Regions from separate parts of the Pontibaca methylaminivorans genome, predicted to be linked through region 2. Evidence: riboswitches for the same ligand, from Rfam matches in the RefSeq annotation. Region 2 holds a riboswitch; each other region holds the start of a gene.
The links. Region 2 has a riboswitch for cobalamin ahead of B0B01_RS01635 (TonB-dependent receptor). Riboswitches for the same ligand answer to the same signal wherever they lie in the genome.
Positions count from the first base shown of each region.

Region 1: it holds a riboswitch for cobalamin, as region 2 does, so the genes downstream of both, B0B01_RS09965 (hypothetical protein) here and B0B01_RS01635 (TonB-dependent receptor) in region 2, are expected to answer to the same signal.
Region 3: it holds a riboswitch for cobalamin, as region 2 does, so the genes downstream of both, B0B01_RS08650 (TonB-dependent receptor plug domain-containing protein) here and B0B01_RS01635 (TonB-dependent receptor) in region 2, are expected to answer to the same signal.

Region 1 covers NZ_FTPS01000001.1:2,032,428-2,035,698, forward strand. Annotated here, with positions in the region: gene B0B01_RS09950 (amidohydrolase) at 1-517, opposite strand, end outside; gene msrB (peptide-methionine (R)-S-oxide reductase MsrB) at 671-1,126, shown strand; gene msrA (peptide-methionine (S)-S-oxide reductase MsrA) at 1,113-1,622, shown strand; cobalamin riboswitch at 1,662-1,883, shown strand; gene B0B01_RS09965 (hypothetical protein) at 1,981-2,388, shown strand; gene B0B01_RS09970 (cobalamin-binding protein) at 2,390-3,166, shown strand; gene B0B01_RS09975 (alpha/beta fold hydrolase) at 3,170-3,271, opposite strand, start outside.
Region 2 covers NZ_FTPS01000001.1:313,762-317,032, reverse strand. Annotated here, with positions in the region: gene cobW (cobalamin biosynthesis protein CobW) at 1-113, opposite strand, end outside; gene B0B01_RS01640 (DUF1636 domain-containing protein) at 110-481, opposite strand; cobalamin riboswitch at 599-812, opposite strand; cobalamin riboswitch at 968-1,166, shown strand; gene B0B01_RS01635 (TonB-dependent receptor) at 1,282-3,271, shown strand, end outside.
Region 3 covers NZ_FTPS01000001.1:1,770,736-1,774,006, forward strand. Annotated here, with positions in the region: gene B0B01_RS08650 (TonB-dependent receptor plug domain-containing protein) at 1-1,492, opposite strand, end outside; cobalamin riboswitch at 1,611-1,817, opposite strand; gene B0B01_RS08655 (DUF2312 domain-containing protein) at 1,955-2,215, shown strand; gene B0B01_RS08660 (NADPH:quinone reductase) at 2,226-3,215, opposite strand.

The DNA of each region.
Region 1 (3,271 bases), 1.7 Mb from region 2:
CGGCCTGTCCCGGTGCCAGAAGCGGCATGTTGTGAAACCCGTATACCTCGTCAAAGGGGAAGCGGTCGATCAGCCCGTCCCGGATCATCGCCCTTGCGCCCAGCCCGTTTTCCTCGGCCGGCTGAAAGATCAGCACGACGCGGCCCCGCGCGGGCGGGTTTTCGGCCAGATGGCGCGCAACCCCGAGCAGCGCGGCGGTGTGGCCGTCATGACCGCAGGCATGGGCGACACCATCCCGGGACGAGCGCCACTCCCGGCCGCTTTCGTCCTGCATCGGCAGGGCATCCATGTCGGCGCGCAGGGCGATCGACGGGCCGGGCGCGCCTCCCTCGACGATGGCCACGACCCCGGTCCTGCCGATCCCCTCGACCGGCGCGAGCCCGAAGTCCCGCAGCCGCTGCGCCACTAGGCCGGCGGTGCGGGTCTCTTCAAAGGCAAGCTCCGGGTGGCGGTGGAAATCACGGCGCCACTCGGTCATGAGAGGGGCAAGGGCAGCGATCTGGTCGATTGTCTTCAACGGTGCAGGGCCTTTGTCGGGGATGCCTCCTGATAGGGCGAAGCGCGGCGCGGCGCAATGGAACGGGAGCGTGATCGCGGACATGCCCCGTTGAATCCGGCGACGATGGCACACAGATATGACGCAGACCGCAGCAGGAGGGGAGCCGGCGCCATGCGCTATGAAAAATCGGCAGAGGCCATCGCGGCGCTTTCGCCCGAGGAATATCACGTCACGCAGGAAAGCGGCACCGAGCGGCCGGGCAGCGGAAAGCTGCTGCACAACCGCGAACCGGGCATTTATGTCGATATCGTCTCGGGCGAGCCGCTGTTCGCGAGCGGCGACAAGTTCGACGCCGGCTGCGGCTGGCCGAGCTTTACCCGCCCGATTGAATCCGCCCATGTGACCGAACACGGCGACCACAGCCTTGGCATGTTGCGCACCGAGGTCCGCAGCGCCCATGGCGACAGCCATCTGGGCCATGTGTTCCCCGATGGCCCGGTGGATCGCGGGGGCCTGCGCTATTGCATCAATTCGGCGGCGCTGCGTTTCATCCACCGCGACGACATGGAGGCCGAAGGTTACGGCGCCTGGCTCGGCCGGATCGGGGGCGGGCATGAGCAGGACTGAACGCGCCGTCCTTGCCGGGGGCTGTTTCTGGGGCATGCAGGATCTGTTCCGCCGCCGTCCCGGCGTGATCGCGACCCGGGTCGGCTACAGCGGCGGCGACGTGCCGAACGCGACTTATCGCGATCACGGCAATCATGCCGAAGCGCTCGAGGTGATCTTCGACCCCGATGTGACGGGTTATCGCGACATCCTTGGCTTCTTCTTCCAGATCCACGACCCGACCACCCCCGACCGGCAGGGCAACGACCTCGGCCCGAGCTATCGTTCGGCGATCCTTTTCGCGGATGAACGGCAGGAACAAACCGCGCGCGAGACCATCCGCGACGTGGATGCTTCCGGGCTCTGGCCGGGGCTGGTTGTGACCGAACTCGCCCCGCTCGGCGATTTCTGGGAGGCCGAGCCCGAGCATCAGGATTATCTCGAACGGTTCCCGAACGGCTATACCTGCCATTTCATCCGTCCGCACTGGGTGCTCCCGCGGTCTGCGGCATCGTGACGGATCGCGCGTTCGGCGCTTGACTTGGGCCCGGTGCTTCGCGACAGTCGCGCTGATGGTTTCCCGGGGGCGGCAAAGGCGGCCTGCGGGATGAAAAGGGAACGCGGTGCGGAGGAATCTCCAAGGCCGCGACTGCCCCCGCAACTGTAAGCGGCGAGCGCCCATCCTCCTTGTGCCACTGGGGCCTTGATGGCTCCGGGAAGGCAGGGAAGGGCGCAGCGACCCGCGAGTCAGGAGACCTGCCATCATCGTTGAAACCATGAGACGGGCGGGGTGCCCCGAGGAGCGTTTGCCGTGATGACGGAGCCACTCGAGACCATGCAGACCATGCGCCGCCCTCTTCTGCGCGGAGGGCGCGATGAGCATTTCATTTCCGGACCACCAGTTCCAGATCACCACCTGTCTGCGAAGCGGGCGCGAATGCCCCGTGGCGCGGGCCTTTGCCGAACGGCTCGTGCAGGCCGCGCGGCTCGCCTGTTCGCTGCGGCCCGGCTTCGAGATGACCGGGCGGGCCATGCTTGACGGTTGTGCGGCCGGGGGCGAGGCCCTGTTCGTGCTGAACGCGCACCGGGTGGAGCTGTTCTGCGGCGTCGAAAAGGGCGAGGATGCCGCGGCGCTCTGCGCCTTTTCCACCGCATTCTTCGAGGACCGCGACGCGCGGGGCCCGCTGTCCCGGCTGATGGCCCCGCCGCGGATGATGCTGCGGGCGCCGGTCCGCATGGCTTGCCCTGCCCGGGCCGAACCCTGCGAAACGGCGAGGATCTGACATGCGTGTTTTCCCCCCCGAACGGATCGTCTGCCTGACGGCGGAAACGGTCGAGGTGCTTTACCTGCTGGGCGAAGAGGCGCGTATCATTGGCGTCACAGGCTTTGCCACCCGCCCCGCGCGGGTGCGGCGCGAAAAGCCCCGGGTCTCGGGATTTTCCTCGGCGGATATTTCGGCGATCACCGCGCTTGAACCTGATCTCGTGCTGAGCTTCTGCGATATTCAGGCCGACATCACCGCCGCGCTTCTGCGCGAGGGCGTGGCGGTCATGGCCTTCAACCAGCAGGATCTGCGCGGCATTCTTGCCATGATCCGCCATGTCGGCGCGCTGGTCGGTTGTCCCGGGCGGGCCGACGACCTTGCGCGCGGATACGAGGCGCGCCTTGCCGAGGTCGCCGCCCGGGCCGAGGGGCGGGCAAGGCCGCTGGTCTATTTCGAGGAATGGGACGACCCCATGATAACGGCCGTGCGCTGGGTGTCGGAACTGATCGGCATCGCGGGCGGGCGCGAGGCGTTCCCGGATCTTGTGACCAGGGGCAAGGCCATGGAGCGCGTGGTGACGCCCGAACAGGTGGCGGCGGCGCGCCCCGATGTCATTCTAGGCTCCTGGTGCGGCAAGAAGCTGCGCCCGGAGCGGATGGCGGCGCGCCCGGGCTGGGACACGATCCCGGCGGTTCGCAATGGCCGCATCCACGAGATCAGCTCCTCGCTGATCCTCCAGCCCGGCCCGGCGGCGCTGACCGACGGGCTCGACGCGATCATCGAGGCGCTGGGCTGAGCGTCAGCCGCCGCGCGCTTTCACGGCATCCGTGACGGCACGGATCACCCCGAGCGTGGGCGGCTCGTCAAGGAAGGGCACATGACCCCGGTCCGGCACGGTTGC
Region 2 (3,271 bases):
AGAACGGCAAGCCGCCGCCCGCCCGGGTTCTGCAGCAGGTGGCGGATCAGCGTGGTCTTTCCGGCCCCCAGAAAGCCGGTAACGATGGTGACGGGGGTTTTCTCAAGGCTCATTTCACGGGCTCCATTGGCGGTATGCGGGCGATGATGTTGCGGCGCAGGCTTTCGGGGCGCTCGCGCCAGGGCAGGAAACCTTCGGGCGCGGCGCGATAGGCGGCGGTCATGGTCTCGAGCGCGTCAAGGTCGCGGTCGGGATCGAGTTCGCCCTGCAGGTAGGTCCAGCGCCCGGGGCCCCGCAGCACGACGACGCAGCCGCGCCGGCAGGCAGACAGGCATTCCTGCCTGACATGGGGAATGCCGCGGGCGGACAGCGCCGCGGACAGCCGCGCGCCGTCGCGCAGGGGCTGTTGCGCCCCGGTTCCGTCCGCGGACATGCGGCAGGTGGTACAGACCACCAGTTCGATTTCGATCGCGTCACACATCGGCCCCTCCGACCAGAGTTTCGCAACCGGAGGAACAGACGGGGGTGCGGGGCACATGCGCCCGCACGTCCGGTCTGCGGCATGCCCCGGCCGCATGATTCCGAAACGGCCCCGGAAACGGCGGGGCCGGTGCTGGCAGGTCTCCCGGCTTGCGGATGTCAGGGGCGATACCCCTGGCGGCTGCCCGGCCTTCCCGACGCGATGTCAGTGGCAGTGGGCATCCTCTCCGGTCACGGTCGCGGGGGCGGCTGCGTTTTGTCCCGGGTGGCCCGGGGCGTCGCATTCCCTCTTCGCCTGCAAAACTGCAGGAACCAGCGATGCGCAGAGCCAAGCCCGTTTCCGCCCCGCTTGTCAAGCGCGAGCGCGGACCACGCCCCGCGACCGGGCGGCGGGCCGTGGAACCGGCGGTGGCCCGATGTCCGGGGGTGAAACCGGGCGGTGTTTCAGGGCCGTGCTTCAGGGGCGTTGACGCACCGCATCGGGCGCCTTAAGGATTGTCCCGACGGTTTTCCGATTTCGGAATGAAAAGGGAATGCAGTGCGGGCCGGATGGCCTCATGCTGCAGCTGCCCCCGCAACTGTAGGCGGAGAGCCTTCTGTCACATGCCACTGGGAGCGATCCCCGGGAAGGCGACAGGGGGCGGTGCTTCGCGAGCCAGGAGACCTGCCGTCAGCCGTTGTCACGCGTGAACACATCGGGCGGGGTGTCCTGGTGAAATTCGCATCCGCCCGCAGGGACAGTCCGGGCAACAGGATGCAGCGTTTGCGGTGACGGTGAAATGATCGCTGGAGCCGAAATCCGTGCCCGAACTCATATCTCAGTCAACCGCCCTTTCGGGCGTGTCCGGCCTCGTGCCGTCAATTCCGCGCCTTCCTGCCCGGCCAAGGCGCCGGCGGGCTCTTGTCGTCGCCGCGCTTCTGGCCGGCACGGCCGCGCCGCTTTCTGCGCAGGACGCCACCCGCAGCAGCGAGGACAACGGCGAGACGCTGCTGCTCGATACCATCACCATCGAGGGGCAGGGGGCGGCGGATCTCGACCTGCATCAAGGTTCCACCGCCGGCAGCCGGCTTGGCCTCAGCTCCTTCGAGACGCCGGCCAGCGTGCAGGTGATCGACGGGGGTGCGATCCGCAGCCGGGGCGAGCGCGATGTGACGCGGGCGATCGTGAACACCGGGATCGGCGTGAGCTTTGGCGGCTCGCCGGGCAACGGCGGCACCTCGGTCAGCATGCGCGGATTCAACGGACACGGGTCGGTCACGCGGCTGTATGACGGCACGCGGCTTTACCCGGCCTCGGGCACGATCACCTTCCCCTTCGACACCTGGAGCGTGGACCGCATCGAGGTGCTGAACGGCCCGGCCGGTGTGCTTTACGGCGAAGGGGGTGTCGGCGGCGCGATCAACGTGATCCCGAAAAAGCCGCTGACCGAGGGGCGGCGCGACGAGTTGCGGGCCACCATCGGCACCCATGGCCAGCGCGGGCTGGCCTATGGCAGCGCCGGGCCGCTGGGCGACCGGCTGGCCTACAGTTTCGATGCCAATATCACCGGCTCCGACGGCTGGATGGATCGGGACAACATGTCGTCGCGTTCGCTTTCGGCGGCGCTGCGCTGGCAGGCGACCGAGACCCTTGCGCTGACGCTTTCGCATGATTTCGGCGACAACCGCCCGAGCCGCTATTTCGGCACGCCGCTGGTGGATGGTCAGGTGGACCGGCGCGTGCGCTATCGCAACTACAACGTCGAGGACAGCCTCGTGCGCTACAAGGACAGGTTCACGCAGCTCAAGGCGGAATGGACGCCCAACGACAGCGTGACGCTGACCAGCAGCACCTATCACCTGACCAGCAACCGCGACTGGCGCAACGTGGAGAGCTACACTTATGGCCCCGGCACCGGAGTGGTTACACGCCAGCCCCGGCTCGCTCTGGCTCACGATGTGGAAGAGACAGGAAATCGCACCGACATAACTATCGAGAGCACATTCGGAAATATTGAGAATACTGCGACGTTTGGCTTTGACGTCAATCGGATGAAATATGTGAGATTGAGGCACACTCCTGCCACAGATGAGACCACAGTTGATTTTCTCAATCCGCGCCCTGGGGTATTCGGCCCCTATACGATGAATATCATCAATGATTCAAAGATGAATCAATACTCATTGTTCATGGATGATCGGATAAAGTTCAATGACCAATGGGCGCTGGTCGGCGGTCTGCGTTATGATAACGTGGACATTAAATCGCGCGAGCCCGCCTATACAAAAAAATTCAGCTCAACCAGCTGGCGCATCGGCGCGGTCTGGAACCCGGTGCCGGATGTGGCTGTTTATGCGCAGTATTCCCGAGCAACTGAGCCGATCGGCAGCGCTCTTTCATTATCCGAGTCTCAGGCCGACCTGAAACTGACCCGGGCGCGCCAGCAGGAAATCGGGGTGAAATTCGGCTTTCTCGAGGGGCGCGGCGATGCGACGCTTGCGGCCTATCGCATCGTCAAGACCGACCTTCTGGCGCGCGACCCCGATGACCCGGACGTGACCCACCAGATCGGCAGGCAAAGCGCGAAAGGGATCGAGGCCGCCATCGGCCTTGAGGTGTCGCCAACCTTCCGCGTCAATGCGAATGCGGCGTTCGTTTCCTCCCGCTTTGACGATTACGTGCAGCCGGGCGGCGATTATTCCGGCAACCGCGCGGCGAATGTGCCGCACCGGGTCGCCAATATCTGGGGCTCCTGGGATTTCGCCGCGAACTGGACCGCCCGCGCGGGCGCGCATTACGTCTCCGAGGCAT
Region 3 (3,271 bases), 1.5 Mb from region 2:
TGTAGTTGCCGAGAAAGGTCACGCGCTCCCCGAGCGGAAATTCGCTGGAAAACTCGATCCCGCGCGTCGTGGTGGTTCCGGGCACCTGTATGTAACGTCCGCTGTCCCAGTCGATGAGATCGTTGATCCTGGTGTAGAACAGCGTTGCCGCAATCAAACCGCCATTGGAAAACTCGCGCTCGGCGCCGAGTTCGAAACTGCGGCTTTTCTCGGGTTTCAGAGTATCATTGCCATAGGTCGGGTCAAAAAGCTCATAGAGCGATGGCGCGCGAAAGCCCGTGGCAATCGCGGACCTGATGGTCCATGCCTGATCAGGCCGCCACGCAAGCGCGATCCGCCCGGTTGGTTCGGTGCCAAATTCGGAATGGCGGTCAACACGCAGGGAAGTGGTCAGGTCAAGGTTGTCCGACAGGCCGAATTGCGCCTCGCCAAAGACCGAGGCCGTATCGCTGCGCGATTTGTCGCTGTCCAGCCGCGCCTTTTCCTCGGCGTACTCGGCGCCGAAAACGAGCGTGCCGAAGGACGGGCGGACCGTGCCCGTATAGCGCGCACCTTTCCGCATACCCTCAAACCGCTGGGTGTAACCGTTCGGATCATAGCGTGTTGTCTTGAAATACGACGCTTCGAGTTCATGCGATACGTTATCGCCGTCGAAAGTCGCAAATATCCGTCCACCCTTTCTGTCGGTGAAATTCTTGTCCGGCGTATCTATCAAGCCATAGGGCGGAAACATCGAATAGCCATCTATATCGGCTTCGTGCTCTTCATATATCATGTCGAAGCCGACCCGGACCTGATCGGTCAAGGCATAGCTTCCCGAGAAATAGATGGTCTTTCCGTCGAATCCGTCGCGCTCGGTATTGCCGTCGTTTTCGTCGGCAGCCGAGAATCCGTCCGTATGCAGGCGCGTCATGGTCAGGGCAAGTTCCGCACGATCCGAAAGATACCCGACGCTGCCGGAAACGCTTGCGGTGCCGTAGCTGCCCGCCTCCCCCGAAAAGCGGTAGCTGATGCCCTCGCTTGTCGGTCGCCATGTAAATATGTTCACCACGCCCGCGATGGCCGATGATCCATAAAGCGCGGATTGCGATCCTTTCAGAACCTCGACGCGGCTCAGCCCCGCGGCGGTCAGTCCGCCCCAGTTGTAGGATTGTTTGATCTCGGTCGGATCGGTCACGTCGATGCCGTTGATGCGGGTGCTGACATAGCCGCTACCGAGCCCCCGGATTCTGAGTGTCGTGGCCGTGCCGACGCCGCCATTCGCGCTGGCTGTGATGCCGGGAAGCCGCGTCAGCGTATCGACCAGTTCGGGGCCTGTGCTTCTGCCCAGATCGTATTCATCCAGCACATCGACGGTTGCGCCCACACGGTCCGCTTCGGTCTCTGTCTGGTTGGCCGATACCACGATCGTGCCCAGTTCCAGATATTGCTGCGCCGTGGCCGCTCCTGTGCCCAGCACGAGCGCGGATGCGGTTGCGAGAAGTCGTTTCATGTCAGGCCCTCCCGGCCTTGTCGGTGGTCATGTCTGGGAGAGCCACGCCGGGCCTTCCAGGACGGTGCGCATCACCATCGCGGAACCGGCGCCGCCCATGCGACGCCCCTCGCGCCACATGAAGGTGATCGCTCTGGCAGGTCTCCTGACTTGCGGGTCGTTGCGGCAAACAGTCCTTCCCAGCCCGGTCCGGGCCAGTGGTGTCATTCTGTTTCCGCTCGCCGCCTACAGTTGCGGGGGCAGTCGTGGAATTGGCGGTTTCCCGCCGCACCACATTCCCTATTGACGGCGGGTTTCCCGCCGCACCAGAGCAGCTTCGGCATAGGCGCAAGCCCCGCGCGGATCAAGAGGCATGATCGCTTGCAGAGCGCGGGGGCGGGCGGTAATGGCCCGGTGACGCCCTGCCGGCCGGTCGCGGCAGGACAACAGGGCCGGAACGAGACCGATACGGGAGACAGGCAAGTGAGCGATATCAACACCGACACGAGTTACAGCGTCACCGCCGAGGAACTGCGCCAGTTCGTCGAGCGGATCGAGTCGCTCGAAGCCGAGAAAAAGGATATCGCCGACCAGCAGAAAGAGGTCATGGCCGAGGCCAAGGGGCGCGGCTATGACACCAAGGTGCTGCGCAAGATCATCGCCCTGCGCAAGCGCGACAAGGACGACATCGCCGAGGAAGAGGCGATCCTTGAAATGTACAAGGAAGCGCTTGGCATGGCCTGAGCGCGCCCGGTCAGGCGGTGCGTAGCAGGATCGCACCCTCGCGCGCGCCGGCGGCCACCGCGTCATGGGCCCGCGCCCCGTCGGCAAGGTCGAATACCGCCGCCACCGGACAGTCGAGCGCTCCATGCCGGAGCGCATCGTGCAGACGCCGGATCGCGGCCGCGCGGGCCGCGTCGGGAAGCAGATAGACCAGCATCAACTCGACCGTGACCGCCTTGAACAGCAGCGGATAGAAGGGCAGCCCCGGTTCCGGGGCGAGCGCCGAACCATAGGCGCAGATCGTGCCGTTTTCCGCGATCACCTCCGTATCGGTCGCGATGTTGCGGCCGAATTCGACCTCGATGATGCGATCAACGGGGTGGCCCCCGTTCGCGGCAAGGATCTCCTGCGCCAGATCGGGGGATTCGAAATCGAGCGCGGCATCTGCCCCGGCGCCGCGGACCTGGTCGAGCCCGCGGCCCCGCGCGGTGGCGATGGTGCGTGCCCCGCCCCGGCGGGCAAGCTGCATCGCAAGGTGGCCGACCGTGCCCGCACCGCCCTGGACCAGCACCGTCCTGCCCGAAACATCGCCGCCCCCGAACACCGCGTGGGCGGCCGTCAGCCCCGGAATGCCGAGCACCGCCCCGGTTTCAAGCGGCAAGTTGTCGGGCAGGGGCACCGCCTGCGCGGCGGGCAGGGTAATCTGCGCCGCTGCCGTGCCGAGCGCGCGCCGCCACTGGCCGTTCCAGATCCAGACCCGCTGGCCGAGCCGCTCACCCGCGACCCCCTCACCGATGGCCGAGATCACCCCCGCACCGTCGCTGTGCGGAACGATCAGCGGAAAGGGCATTTCCGCGGCCCCCGCACGGGCCCCCGCGCGCGCCTTCACGTCCGAGGGATTCACCCCGGAAAATGCAAGGTCGACCGTGACTTCGCCGGCTTGCGGCGCGGGGCAGGGGATGTCCTCGATCCGCAGGACGTCGGCCGCGTTTCCGTAGCGGCGATAGGCGAGCGCTTGCAAGGGTGCCTCCTTTTTTCCGAAGCCTGCTGACGACTCTAGCGAAGCGGGGCCGGACT